3 regions of the Dickeya dadantii NCPPB 898 genome follow, and region 2 is predicted to be linked to each of the others. Evidence: predicted binding sites of a transcription regulator. Region 2 holds the regulator's gene; each other region holds the start of a gene.

Region 1 (4,530 bases), 1.2 Mb from region 2:
GGTTGATCATCAAGGCGAATCGCCTCACGCAGCGCCTGCGCGGCCTGTTGCCAGTCGGACTCGGTTCTGGCGTGGATTACCGCCAGCGGACGCTGCGCATCCACCCGATCGCCCAGACTGACCATATCGCTCAGCCCGACACTGTGATCAATGATATCACTGGCCTGACGTCGACCACCACCCAACGCCACCACTACCATGCCCAACGCGCGCGCATCCATTGCGCCGACAAAGCCGTCGCGCTCGGCGAACACCGGTTTACTGAGCGTCGCGGGCAACAGATAGCGATCGTACTGTTCGACAAAATCCGTCGGGCCATGCTGGGCCGCCACCATGCGGCCAAAGACCTCCGCCGCCCGGCCGTTATCCAGCACCGCCTGCAATTTTGCTCGCGCCTCGGCGGCATCGCGCGCCAGGTGCCCCGCTAGCAGCATGGATTCGCACAACGCCATCGTCACCTCGAACAGCCGCGGATTGCGTTGCTCGCCGGTCAGAAAGCGCACCGCTTCACGTACTTCCAGCGCATTGCCGGCGCTGGAAGCCAGCACCTGGCTCATGTCGGTCAACAGCGCGCTGGTGCGGCAGCCGGCATTATTAGCTACGCCGACAATCGCCTGCGCCAGTTGCTCCGACTGTTCGTAGGTCGGCATAAACGCGCCGGAGCCGACTTTGACGTCCATCACCAGCGCGTCTAACCCTTCCGCCAGCTTTTTCGCCAGAATCGAGGCGGTGATCAGCGGAATGGAGTCGACGGTGGCGGTGATATCGCGGGTGGCGTAGAAACGCTTGTCCGCCGGCGCCAGCGAGTTGGTTTGCCCGATAATCGCCACCCCAACCTGACGGATGATCTGCCGGAAAGCGTCATCCTCCGGGAAGATATCCAGCCCCGGTATCGATTCCAGCTTGTCCAGCGTACCGCCGGTGTGGCCCAGACCGCGACCGGAAATCATCGGCACATACCCGCCGCAGGCCGCCACCATCGGCCCCAGCATCAGCGACGTGACATCGCCGACGCCGCCGGTCGAGTGCTTATCCACCAGCGGGCCGTTGAGATTCAGCCCGGACCAGTCCAGCACGGTGCCGGAATCGCGCATCGCCAGCGTCAGCGCCACCCGCTCATCCATGTTCATATCGTGAAAGAACACGGTCATCGCCAGCGCGGCGATCTGCCCTTCCGACACGGTGTTATCGCGCACACCGTTAATGAAAAAGCGAATTTCTTCCGCACTGAGCGGATGACCGTCCCGCTTTTTGCGGATAATTTCCTGAATCAGAAACAAGGTGCGTTCTCCTGCATAATCCATGAGCACTGATGTGTCGCGCCCGGCAGGCGCGAACCGCATCAATAGCCGCTGCGCGCCTGCCCGGCGGCGTGGCCCAGCGTGGTCAGCAGGCTACCGAGCAAGCCGGACGCGCCAAAGCGGAAATGGCGGGCATCCGCCCAGCCGTCGCCCATGATAGCGTCGGCAAGTTGCAGGTAATCAGCGGCATCTTCCGCGGTACGCACGCCGCCGGCCGGTTTAAAACCGACGCGCTCGCCCACACCTTTATCGCGGATCACATTCAGCATCACGTCGGCAGAATGCAGCGTGGCATTCACCGCCACCTTGCCGGTGGAGGTTTTGATAAAATCCGCCCCGGCGTCGATAGCAATCTCGCTGGCCTCACGAATCAGCGCGTCGGTTTTCAGCTCACCGGTTTCAATGATCACTTTCAACAGCACGCCGGCTGCCTCACAGGCCGCCTTGCAGGCTTTCACCAGTTCAAAACCAACCTGACGGTTACCGGCCATCAGCGCCCGATAGGGGAACACCACGTCCACGTCGTCGGCGCCATAGGCGATAGCCGCCTTGGTTTCCGCCAGCGCGATATCAATGTCGTCGTTACCGTGCGGGAAATTGGTCACGGTAGCGATGCGGACATCCGGCGTACCCTGCTCGCGCAGCACCTTGCGCGCCAGCGGCACAAAGCGCGGGTAGATACAAATAGCGGCGGTTTTTCCCGCCGGGCTGTTAGCCTGGCGACACAGGGCGATCACCTTCTCATCGGTATCGTCATCATTCAGGGTGGTTAAATCCATCAGTCCCAGCGCGCGTTGCGCTGCTGCAGTTAAATCAGTCATACAAGGCTCCCGCTTATCGGCCACACGGTCGTTTCTCCGGCGAATACGGCTATTTCACCCGGAGATGACAACCTATTTTGTGGTTTTATTCACATAAAAAAGAAATTACACGCACATAAATCACGATATATGTGAATATTATCACAATAAAGTCCAAAGCACCGCGACGGATTGTACCGTGCTATCACGCCAACGCTTATCCCTACTGGCGTGGGGAACACATATACCAGGTGCGCGCTGTTTCTTTGAATTGCGGTTTATCCCCACTGGCACGGGGAATACTCTAAAATTATATATTTGTTTTTTAATGATTTTTATAGCCTGAAAAATTCCATCAACTTTTTCACGTTGTTAAAGAACGCTAATCTACTTATAAATAAAGGTCGTAATTTCCTCCCCCACTCCCATCGATGAATGCCGTCAAACAGGCAGCCTTTATCGGCCTGTCGCCGTAAAATAAGCGCTAAACCACGAAAAGGAGATGGCGTGAAAGACAGTGATACCACATGGTTTTTGTATCTGCTGCGCACCGGCAGTGGGTGGCTTTACACCGGCATCACCACCGATGTAGATAGGCGCCTGGCAGAGCATCAGAGTGGCAAAGGCGCGCGAGCACTGCGCGGAAAAGGACCGTTGACGCTGGCGTATCACTGCGTGGCGGGCGATCGCTCCACCGCGTTGAAGTGGGAATATCGCGTCAAACAGCTGAGTAAAATGCAAAAAGAAAGGCTGGTGCAACACCAGCCTCCGACGCTGACCGATTTTTTGCCGTGCTTTAAAAACGATTGAACGGTTCTGCGTACTCCACCAGACCGCTGGCGCCCTGAAAATGGTTGTCTGCCAGCGGGTAGACCTGAAAATCCGACTCGCAGCCCAACCAGCGACAATACAGCTGCTGTTCCGCCGCCGGGACAAAGCCGAAGCGCGCGTAGTAACGCGGGTTGCCCAGCACGACCACGGCGGTATAACCGAACTCGTTAAGTGCATCCAGCCCTTCGTACACCAGCTTCTCGCCAATACCCTGACGTCGATGGCTTTCATCCACCGCCAACGGCGCCAGCGCCACCCATTGCAGGTCTTCACCGCCTAGCGTCACCGGGCTGAACGCGGCATATCCCACCACGCCGCCGTCGTCGTCGGTAGCGACAATACCCAGCGTCAACTGGCCGTCTTCACGCAGTTGGTGCACCAATTCCGCCTCGGCGCTGGTAGGAAACGCGTGCCGCAGCAAGGTATCGATACCCGGCGCATCAACCGGGATTTCAACACGGATCAGCATGATACCGGCGCGTGCGGACTAGCCTGCTCCGCGCCCTCCTGTAACCCGGCGGCCACAAACCCGGCCAGTTGCAGCAGGGCGACGCGCAGCGGCGCCGGCATGTTTTCCAGCTCGATGGCGTCCATCAGGTTCTTGACGTACAGCCCCAGCTCAGTATCCCCTTCAATGCGCAACCGACGCTGGAAAAACAGCGTGTCCGGATCTTCACGGCGGGCGGCGATCAGGATTAGATCGTTGGCGTCGGCGCTGAAGCTCACATCCGCCAGCTCGTTATGACTGATTTCCAGCCGGTTATCCCGCAACGTGACAAACCACTGCAAACCGATATCGCGGACTTCGATTCGCAACCAGCGCCCGTCAAGAAAATCCAGTTCACCTTCTTCCAATGCCTGGCGGAACTGCCAGCCCAGCAGTTGCTCCAGCACCCGGCGTTGCAGGAAGAAAGGCGTTAACGTTAACGGCTTACTCAGTAAACGTGGCCCTTGACGCACAATCTGCGCCCGTAGTTTTTCCAACACTGGCGTACTCCTCATAAAGCGATGCTGCTTAACCGATATGGTCATTATTCTGCCACAGAACGGGAAACCGGCAGCAGGGGTCTACATCAATAAAAAACGTCGGACGCGTTTTTTAACATCGCGTAGCGACACCCGCAGGGCAAGTCGCTGGAATGTGACGAGTTAAATTTAGCCTGTTCTGCGCCAAATCACGACCGGTAACCGCCAGCAATTCCCCGATATGCTGGTTTAAATCAAAGTTGCTGATAGCCGGGTTCACTAAGATTCCTTTTCATTGCAAACCGGCCCGCTGCGTCAGGCCGTGATGAAAGGACGTAAGAATGGAACTGCTTTGCCCAGCCGGTAATCTGCCGGCACTAAAAGCCGCCATCGACCATGGCGCCGACGCGGTGTACATCGGGCTGAAAGACGATACCAACGCCCGCCACTTCGCCGGCCTCAATTTCAACGACAAAAAACTGCAGGACGCCAGCGACTACGTACATCGCCACCGCCGCAAGCTGCATATCGCCATCAACACCTTCGCCCACCCGGACGGCTATCAGCGCTGGCAGCGGGCGGTGGACACCGCGGTACAGACCGCCGGCGCCGATGCGCTGATTCTGGCGGAC
Region 2 (4,530 bases):
GACAAGTACGCCGCCTGAGAGAATTTGATGATCTGATCACCGCCCAGCTACATGGCTTTACCGATGCAACGGAGTATTACCGGCGCAGCAGCGCGCTGCCGCAGTTGTCGCACATCCGCCAGCCGTTGCTGATCATTCAGGCCAAAGACGATCCGTTCATGACGCCGGCCGTGATCCCCGATATATCGCAACTGCCGGCCAACATCGACTATCAACTGACGGAATGCGGCGGCCATGTCGGTTTTGTCGGCGGATCGTGGCGCAAACCCGAACTGTGGCTGGAACACCGTATTCCCGACTGGTTTACCCCTTATCTGGAGCAGAACGCATGATCATTCCCTGGCAAGAACTGGCGACGGAAACGCTGCAAAATCTGATTGAATCGTTCGTCCTGCGCGAAGGGACCGACTACGGCGAGCAGGAGCGAACGCTGGAAGAAAAAGTGGCTGATATACGCCAGCAACTGGCGCAGGGCGACGTGGTACTGGTGTGGTCGGAACTGCATGAAACCGTCAATATCATGCCCCGCAACCAGCTCAGCAGCGGTGAACGGTATCAGCCCTGAATCAATCGCTTAAAAACGTAAATTGGCGTGTCACCACGGTATAAACATGCTAACAATTATCAGATATCTCTGACCGGAGTTGGCGCCGTTCACCAGAGGTTGCCCCATTCACCGGAGGTTACACTCATGTCGCACCAGCATCCGATTATCGCGGTCACCGGCTCCAGCGGTGCGGGGACCACCACCACCAGCCTGGCGTTTCGCAAGATTTTCCAACAACTGAACCTTCGCGCCGCGCTGGTGGACGGCGACAGCTATCACCGCTATACCCGGCCGGAAATGGACATGGCGATCCGCAAAGCGCGGGATCTGGGGCGCCACATCAGCTATTTCGGGCCGGAAGCGAACGATTTCTGCCAGTTGGAACACACCTTTATCGAATATGGCCTCAGCGGCACCGGCCAGACCCGCAAATACCTACACACCTACGACGAGGCGATTCCCTACAATCAGGTGCCCGGCACCTTCACCCCCTGGGAGCCGATGCCGGAACCGACCGACCTGTTGTTTTACGAGGGGCTGCACGGCGGCGTGGTCACCGACCAGCACGATGTGGCGCAGCATGTCGACCTGCTGGTCGGCGTGGTGCCGATCGTCAACCTGGAGTGGATTCAGAAGCTGGTGCGCGATATCAACGAGCGCGGTCACTCCCGCGAGGCGGTAATGGATTCCGTCGTGCGTTCGATGGAGGATTACATCACCCACATCACCCCGCAGTTTTCCCGCACCCACATCAACTTTCAGCGCGTGCCGACGGTGGATACCTCTAACCCGTTCGCCGCCAAAGCCATTCCGTCAATGGACGAAAGTTTCGTGGTGATTCATTTTCAGGGGCTGGACCACATTGACTACCCTTACCTGCTGGCGATGTTGCAGGGCTCGTTCATTTCCCACATCAACACGCTGGTGGTGCCGGGCGGCAAAATGGGGCTGGCGATGGAACTGATCATGATGCCGCTGGTGCAGCGATTAATAGAAGGCAACCATATTGACTAAGCGACGCGGCGGAGCACCGAAACTCGCCGCCGCGTGCCTGACGATTTAGTCGAGCGCGATCACTTCGTGGCTGTGGGTGATCGTCACCGCTTTCTCCAGCATCAGCGCCACGGAGCAGTATTTCTCCGCCGACAGCGACACCGCACGCTCCACGGCCTTGTCGTTCAACCCTTTGCCGGTAACGATAAAGTGCAGGTTGATGGCGGTGAACAAACGCGGCGCTTCCTCACGGCGTTCAGAGGTCAGGCGCACTTCGCAGTCCGCCACATCGTAGCGGCCTTTCTGCAGGATAGACACCACATCAATGGCGCTGCATCCGCCTGCCGCCATCAGCACCATTTCCATCGGGCTGGGCGCTTTATCGCCGGCGTTGCCGTCCATCAGCAGTTGATGTCCGGACGCGGACTCGCCAAGAAACGTTAACCCTTCAACCCATTTCACCCGAGCCTGCATAAGTTTGCCCTCAATCAATTATTTTTGAAATTTTACACCGCTTATGTATAAAAAAGTCTGATAATCAGAGCTTAATCATGCTGAAGCGAGACAACACAAGACACTACACTCAACCTGTGTTACAAACGAAGGCGTAAACCGGTGTGCGTTGAGCCTCTGCCTGACCAGCCGCCGGCTTACTGGCGTCATCCGATATACCCTCAATAATTCGATTGCAGGAAAGCCAACGCGCCTGCAGCCTGAAGTATGACGGTTATAGACAGCCTCAGTATATTCCCTGACGTCATTCCGCCAGGACGGAATTGAATTATAACTATGTTATCACGCCGTACAGGGAACTCTGAGCCCTGTGATTTGCGCAGTGAATTACAACAGAGGATAACAGCGAATGGTTCTCGGCAAACCGCAAACAGACCCGACTCTCGAATGGTTCCTTTCTCATTGCCACATTCACAAGTACCCATCGAAGAGCACTCTGATTCATCAGGGTGAAAAAGCAGAGACGCTTTACTACATCGTGAAAGGCTCGGTTGCCGTGCTGATCAAGGATGAAGAAGGCAAGGAAATGATTCTTTCTTATCTGAATCAGGGCGATTTTATCGGCGAACTTGGTTTGTTCGAAGATGGTCAGGAACGCAGTGCGTGGGTCCGGGCGAAAACCGCCTGCGAAGTCGCTGAGATTTCCTATAAAAAATTCCGCCAGCTGATTCAGGTCAACCCGGATATTCTGATGCGGTTGTCCTCGCAGATGGCGCGACGCCTGCAGGTGACCTCGCAGAAAGTCGGCAACCTGGCGTTCCTCGACGTAACCGGCCGTATCGCGCAAACCCTGCTCAACCTGGCCAAGCAACCGGACGCCATGACCCACCCGGACGGCATGCAAATCAAGATCACCCGGCAGGAGATCGGTCAGATTGTCGGCTGTTCCCGCGAAACTGTCGGTCGTATCCTGAAGATGCTGGAAGATCAGAACCTGATCTCCGCCCACGGTAAAACCATCGTGGTGTACGGCACCCGCTGATTATCATCCACCGGATCAAAATCAGCCGGATCAAAAAGAGCGTGCCCAGGCACGCTCTTGTCGTTTTAGTGCAGAGAAAAGCCGTGGCTTACGCGCCTTTCACCACCTGCTCCACTGCTTTCCCGAACAGCGCCATGCCTTGATCGATCTCTTCCGGAGTAATCACCAGCGACGGCACAAAACGGATCACGTCCGGCCCCGCCACCAAAATCATCAACCCCAGGTCCGCCGATGCGGCCAGGAAATCCCTGGCGCGGCCATGCCAGGCCGGTTTCAGCTGCGCGCCCAGCAGCAGACCCATGCCGCGGATTTCGTCGAAAATATCGTACTGCGCATTAATGCGCTCCAGCGCAGACACAAAGCGCGCATGACGATCCACCACCCCGGACAGCACCTCCGGCGTGTTGATCACATCCAGCGCCGCTTCCGCCACCGCGCAGGCCAGCGGATTGCCGCCGTAGGTCGTGCCGTGAGTACCGACCGCCATCACCGACGCAATCTCTTCCGTGGTCAGCATCGCGCTGATCGGGAAACCGCCGCCCAGCGCTTTGGCGGTGGTCAGAATATCCGGCGTGATGCCGTAATGCATATAAGAGAACAGCTTGCCGCTGCGGCCCATGCCGCACTGCACTTCGTCAAATACCAGCAGCGCCTGATACTGATCGCACAGCTCGCGCACGCCGCTGAGGAAGGCCGGCGTAGCGGGCGTGATACCGCCTTCGCCCTGAATCGGCTCCAGCACCACCGCGCAGGTGTGGTCATCCATCACCGCTTTTACCGCGTCCAGATCGTTGAACGGCACATGCACGATGTCCGCCGGTTTCGGGCCGAAACCATCGGCGTATTTCGGCTGGCCGCCGACGGAAACGGTGAACAGCGTACGGCCGTGGAACGACTGATAAAACGAAATGATCTTGGTCTTGTACGGGCTATGGCGGGTAATGGCGTAATGGCGAGCCAGCTTGAATGCCGCTTCGTTGGCTTCCGCACCGGAGTTAGCGAAAAAGACGCGGTCGGCAAAGGTGGCATTGATCAGTTTGGTGGCCAAACGCAGCGCCGGTTCGTTGGTGAACACGTTACTGGTATGCCACAGGGTTTCGCCCTGCTCTTTCAACGCCGCCACCAGCGCCGGATGGCAGTGCCCCAACGCCGTTACCGCGATGCCGCCGGAAAAGTCGATATATTCCTTGCCCTGCTGATCCCAGACACGGCTCCCTTTGCCTTTTACCGGCACAAACTGCGCGGGTGCATAAACCGGAAGAATTACCTTATCGTAAGTATCCCGTGTTACTGCTGCTTTCTCTGTCGCCATTTGCTGCCCCGTTGTGATATCCGTGGTTTTCGAGTGAAAATATAGTCATTAAATATGCATAAAAAATCAAAAATACGCAATCATTAATCCGGTAATGCCGGATTTGCGCCCGCTATCCACCTATAAATCAAGGAAATTTCTCAGTAGCTGGTGTCCCTGCTGGCTGAGAATGCTTTCCGGGTG
Region 3 (4,530 bases), 2.4 Mb from region 2:
ATGGTTTCCACCGCTTCGGGCAGCAGGCCGTGCAGGTTGAACTGAGCGCGCTCCGCCTCGGTAAAGGCGCTGCCTTTGTTCAGCAGGGGAAATTCGAGCAGGATAGGGCCGGCATAAGGGATATAAAGCGGGCGTTTACTTTCGTATTCCAATTCCATGACTTTTGACTCTTTGGGTAGCGGAAATCGGTTCGAAGAACCAACGAAACGATAGGATAGCGCGGATCTTAAAGTACCCTAAAAATATGTACAGGGATTGTTAATTAAAATAATTACAGATGACTTGCATATGAAAAATATGTGGGGAAAGTCACATATTGTGCCGCTTCCGGTGGAAAAAGAGAGCGATTGGGAGGCGGTTGTAGTCACACGGTGTGAATTTGCCCCACCATCGGCTCGAAGAGGCGCCGCCATACGAACGTCGGGCGGCGCGCCATACCTCAGTACGCCAGCTCGCGGCGCACATCGGTACAACCGAATGACGCCAGCAACGGCTGGGCCAGGCTCCACTGACTGAGCGCCACATGGCCGGATTCCACCAAAACCGCCCGCTGGATGTCTCTGAACGCCTCGCCGGCCAGATTGACCAGGTTCAACGCCGCCTGCAACGGCGGCAGGCTGGGATTGAACGCGGCGTTTTCCGCATAGCGCCCGGCGTAGCGGCTTCCGCGACGGGTTTCCAGCGCGATGCCGCTGAAGGCTTTACTGTATGGCGCGTGGCTGCGGTTGGCCGCCGCCAGCGCCAACTGATGCAGCGCATCGTCTGTCGTCAGCGCCAGGCCATTATCAATGTCATCCATCAGCAGGGTGTTGATCGCCAGATCGCGCGGGCCAAACGCATCCGGCAGGTAATGGCCGAGCAGCGCGGGCGAACGTCCCGGCAGGCAGATACGCAGTTCGGGCGCGCTATTCAGCTCGTTCATGAACTGGCGGCAGTGTCCGCAGGGCGTGTAGTTGACCGTCACCGCCCGCAGCGCGGGTTCGTCACGCAGCCAGGCATGACTGATGGCGCTTTGCTCGGCGTGGACGGTCTGTTGCAGCGGCATGCCGTCAAACTCCATATTGGCGCCCCAATAGAAGGCGCCGCTAATACCCTGAGCTATCGCGCCGACGTGAAAGTGAGACACCGGCGTCAGCGCGCAGGCGGCGGCCAGCGGCAGCAGGGCGAAGGCCAGACCGTCGGCGTCGAGCTGGCTCTGGGCGCAGATTTCGCTGACATCGTCGGCGCTCAGCATGGCGGCAAAATCATCACGCGCCAGTATCGGCGCCAGCGCGGCTTGCAGCGCCGCAGGCAGTTGCGTGAAAGCGTCGTGAAAGCGTGCTTGCATGATGGTCTCTCTTTCCCGGTTTGCAGGGCGTGTTAACCAGAGTCTGGTCAGACACACGGTAGTTATTTGTGATTATTATCACTTTTTATATGAAATAAATGAAAAAGAAATCACAAATGCGAGATGTCTCGCAGGTTTTGACGGGCGTGCGGGCAGGTATGGGGGAGAGGCGAGCCGTTACCTACGGCAATGGCTCGGATAACCGGAATACCAGAGGCAATCAACGATGGTTATGTCCCCATCAGGCGCACGATCACCGGAAACAGAAACGGGGCGATCAGCGAGGTGATGATGCCGCAAATCACCAGCGCCAGCGAACTGAAGGCGCCTTCCTGAAAGTCGACTTCCGCACAGCGGGCGGTGCCCAGCGCGTGCGACGCCGTGCCCATCGCCAGCCCGCGGGCGGATTTGGCGTGGATTTTCAGCCGGTTGAACAGGGCGTGGCCGAGCACGGCGCCGACAATACCAACCAGAATCACGCACATGGCGCTGATGGCCGGAATGCCGCCGATGGAACTGGCGACCGCCATGGCGATCGGCGTGGTGACCGACTTCGGCAGCACCGAGGCGGCGATTTCCCGCGACGCACCCAGCCACAGGGCGATGACAGTGCCGGAAATGATCGCGGTGACGCTGCCGATAAAACAGACGCTGATGATGGATTTCCAGCGCGCGCGAATCTGATGCAGTTGTTCATATAGCGGAAACGCCAGCGCCACCACCGCCGGTTGCAACAGGCTGTTGAGGATGGCGCTGCCGCTGAAATAGTGGTTGTAGGGGATATCCAGCACCAGCAGCAGCGGGATGATCACCAGCATCGACACCAGCAACGGGTTCAGCAGCGGCATTTTCAGTGTCATCGCCATCTTGCGGGCGCCAAAGAACACCACCAGCGTCAGCGGCAACGACCACCACAGATAAGTCAGCATTATTTTTCTTCCTTCGTGTCTGCGCCGCTCCGGCTGGAGACCTGCCGGTCAGCGTGCATCATCTGGGTGGTATAGCCGACGACGATCATCACCACAAAGGTGCTGACCAGACAGGAGATGACAATCGGGCCAAACTGGTCGCGCAGCACGCCATAGTAGTTCATCACCCCGACCCCGATGGGCACGAACAACAGCGCCATGTAGCGGATCAGCAGATGGCAACCGGGTTTGACCCAACCGGGAGGCAGGATTTGCGATGCCAGCAGCGCGAACAGAATCAGCATGCCGAGGATGCTGCCGGGAATGGTGATGGGAAGTAACGCGGATATCGCATTGCCGGCGAACAGACACAGATAAATCAATGCGAAAGCGCGTAAATACTGCCAGCAAAGGGTGAGGGTACTACGCATAGGGAAAATCCTGATTAACCGAGGCAGTGATGATAACGCTAATATTGTCAGGGTGCTACGAATCACCAAACGCGGCCGGAGGTTTTCCCGGCGCGATCCCGCTGCGGCGGAAAAGGGTCGCCCCGGACGAACCGGGGCAACGTGGGTCAGTGGGGTAGGCCGTAACCGAACGGGAACAGCGGTTTATCGCTGTCGTACGGCAGGTCGGGCTGCTGTTTCAGCACCGCCTGCATGGAGGACGGCAGTTCGAAGGGTAATTTTGCGGTGTAAGCCGCGCCGGAGATCAGCCTGTTCAGCAGCACGCTATCGCTGACGCCGAAGTTGGCGATCAGCGTACGGGTTTTGTCCACGACGTTGGTGAGGACCGCCGGTCGTTCCATATAGACGGTGACCAGCGTCGGCACGCGGGCGCTGGCGCGCACGATGGCCTGATAGTCCGGGTTGTCCGCGCGAAACGCCAGCGAGCCTTCATGATGACGGCTGCCGAAGAAGAAGTTTTTGTGCGGCTGTTCGTACGGGGTGTGGGTGCGAATCAGCGCCACGTCCGCCTGTTCCGGCACATTCACGACGACAAACCCCGCTTCCTGAGCCGCCTTTGCGTCAATGCCGTGCAGCCAGACCCGGCTGCCTTTGCGCAGCGGCAGCAGATTGTTGTTTTGCAGCAATACCAGCGCTCGCGCCTGGGTATCGTCCGCCAGTTGTTGCCAGTCCGTTCTGCCGACGATATCGTCGGCCTGCCCGGCATTGACGTAGGGGCGCTCGAATAACCCGGTCTGGAATTTCTGCTTCAGAATACGGTTGACTGAGGTATCCAGCCGGGCTTCGCTCAGCAGGCCGTCCTGCACGGCTTTCACCAGCACGGCCGAGTCGGTTACGCCGCCGAACTGATCCACCCCGGCGTTAACCGCCTTGATGAAACGCTCGGCGGGCGTCAGGTTTTCCACGCCCCACGGCATGCCGCGCGGCACCGGTTTTTCACCGGGTTTAACGCCGGTCAGGCAGTCGCCTTTGCAGTCATTGGTGATCAGCCAGTCGCTGAGGATCACGCCATCGAAACCGTATTGGCCGCGCAGCAGGTCAGTCAGCAGGAAACGGTTGAACCCGGCGCCGACTTGTTCAATCGGTTTGCCGTGCCAGCGCGCGTTGCGCAGGATGGAGTAAGTGGGCATGATGCCGGCGGCATGGGCTTCAAACGCGCCGGTAAACGGGTCGATATGCCACTGTAAATTGTTTTGGCGGAATAAAGCGTATTTGCCGTAAGCGTTGTGGCTGTCCCAGCCGTCCTGCGCCGCGCCGTAGCCGACCCAGTGTTTCACCACCGAAATCACGCTCTGGCTGTTAAGGCCGTTTTTGCCGTTCTGCATCCCGGTGACGTAACCACGCACCATCTTTTTGGTCAGGTCCGGGTCTTCGCCGAAGGTGCCGTCGATACGCGGCCAGCGCGGTTCGGTCGACAGGTCGGCCTGGGGCGACAGCGCTTCGGTGATGCCGACCGCACGATATTCCTGACGCACGATATCGGCGAAGATTCGCACCCGTTCTTCGTCGCCGATGGCCGCCAGACCGAGGGTTTCCGGCCACTTGCTGAATTTGCCGACCGACACGCTGACGCCGACCAGCGACTGGAATGAATTACGCGGGTCGGTGCTGATGGTGGCGGGGATACCCAGCCGGGTGGCTTCCGCCAGTTGCTGTAGCTTGTTGTTTTCTTCCGCCATCTGGGCCGGGTTATCGCCGGACAGCCGGGTAATAAAGCTGTTGACGTGGCGCTCGGCGATCATGGTTTTGGCGGCGTTGAGGTCGTACTGGTTACCGGCGCCGGTAACGCTGCCGGCGGTAGGGGCGGAGCCGTGCATCATCACCC

The links. The regulator CRP, encoded in region 2, controls carbon source genes, mostly activating them, when cyclic AMP is high. The targets are predictions, from matches to a motif close to ATGTGANNNNNNTCACAT.
Region 1: deoC (deoxyribose-phosphate aldolase) is a predicted target of CRP. The motif match lies at 2,252-2,269, and genes of this name have one in related genera.
Region 3: cdd (cytidine deaminase) is a predicted target of CRP. The motif match lies at 1,394-1,411, and genes of this name have one in related genera.

The regions. Positions count from the first base shown of each region.
Region 1 covers NZ_CM001976.1:664,637-669,166, reverse strand. The annotation lists gene deoA (thymidine phosphorylase) at 1-1,280, opposite strand, end outside; gene deoC (deoxyribose-phosphate aldolase) at 1,343-2,122, opposite strand; gene DDA898_RS03530 (GIY-YIG nuclease family protein) at 2,609-2,911, shown strand; gene DDA898_RS03525 (GNAT family N-acetyltransferase) at 2,898-3,401, opposite strand; gene ubiT (ubiquinone anaerobic biosynthesis accessory factor UbiT) at 3,395-3,919, opposite strand; gene ubiU (ubiquinone anaerobic biosynthesis protein UbiU) at 4,240-4,530, shown strand, end outside.
Region 2 covers NZ_CM001976.1:4,332,902-4,337,431, forward strand. The annotation lists gene DDA898_RS19500 (hydrolase) at 1-332, shown strand, start outside; gene DDA898_RS19505 (YheU family protein) at 329-565, shown strand; gene DDA898_RS19510 (phosphoribulokinase) at 692-1,561, shown strand; gene DDA898_RS19515 (OsmC family protein) at 1,607-2,014, opposite strand; gene crp (cAMP-activated global transcriptional regulator CRP) at 2,403-3,035, shown strand; gene argD (bifunctional acetylornithine/succinyldiaminopimelate transaminase) at 3,124-4,347, opposite strand; gene DDA898_RS19530 (aminodeoxychorismate synthase component II) at 4,468-4,530, opposite strand, start outside.
Region 3 covers NZ_CM001976.1:1,895,169-1,899,698, forward strand. The annotation lists gene DDA898_RS08810 (NAD-dependent malic enzyme) at 1-158, opposite strand, end outside; gene cdd (cytidine deaminase) at 440-1,327, opposite strand; gene DDA898_RS08820 (CidB/LrgB family autolysis modulator) at 1,558-2,256, opposite strand; gene DDA898_RS08825 (CidA/LrgA family protein) at 2,256-2,666, opposite strand; gene DDA898_RS08830 (glycoside hydrolase family 3 protein) at 2,813-4,530, opposite strand, start outside.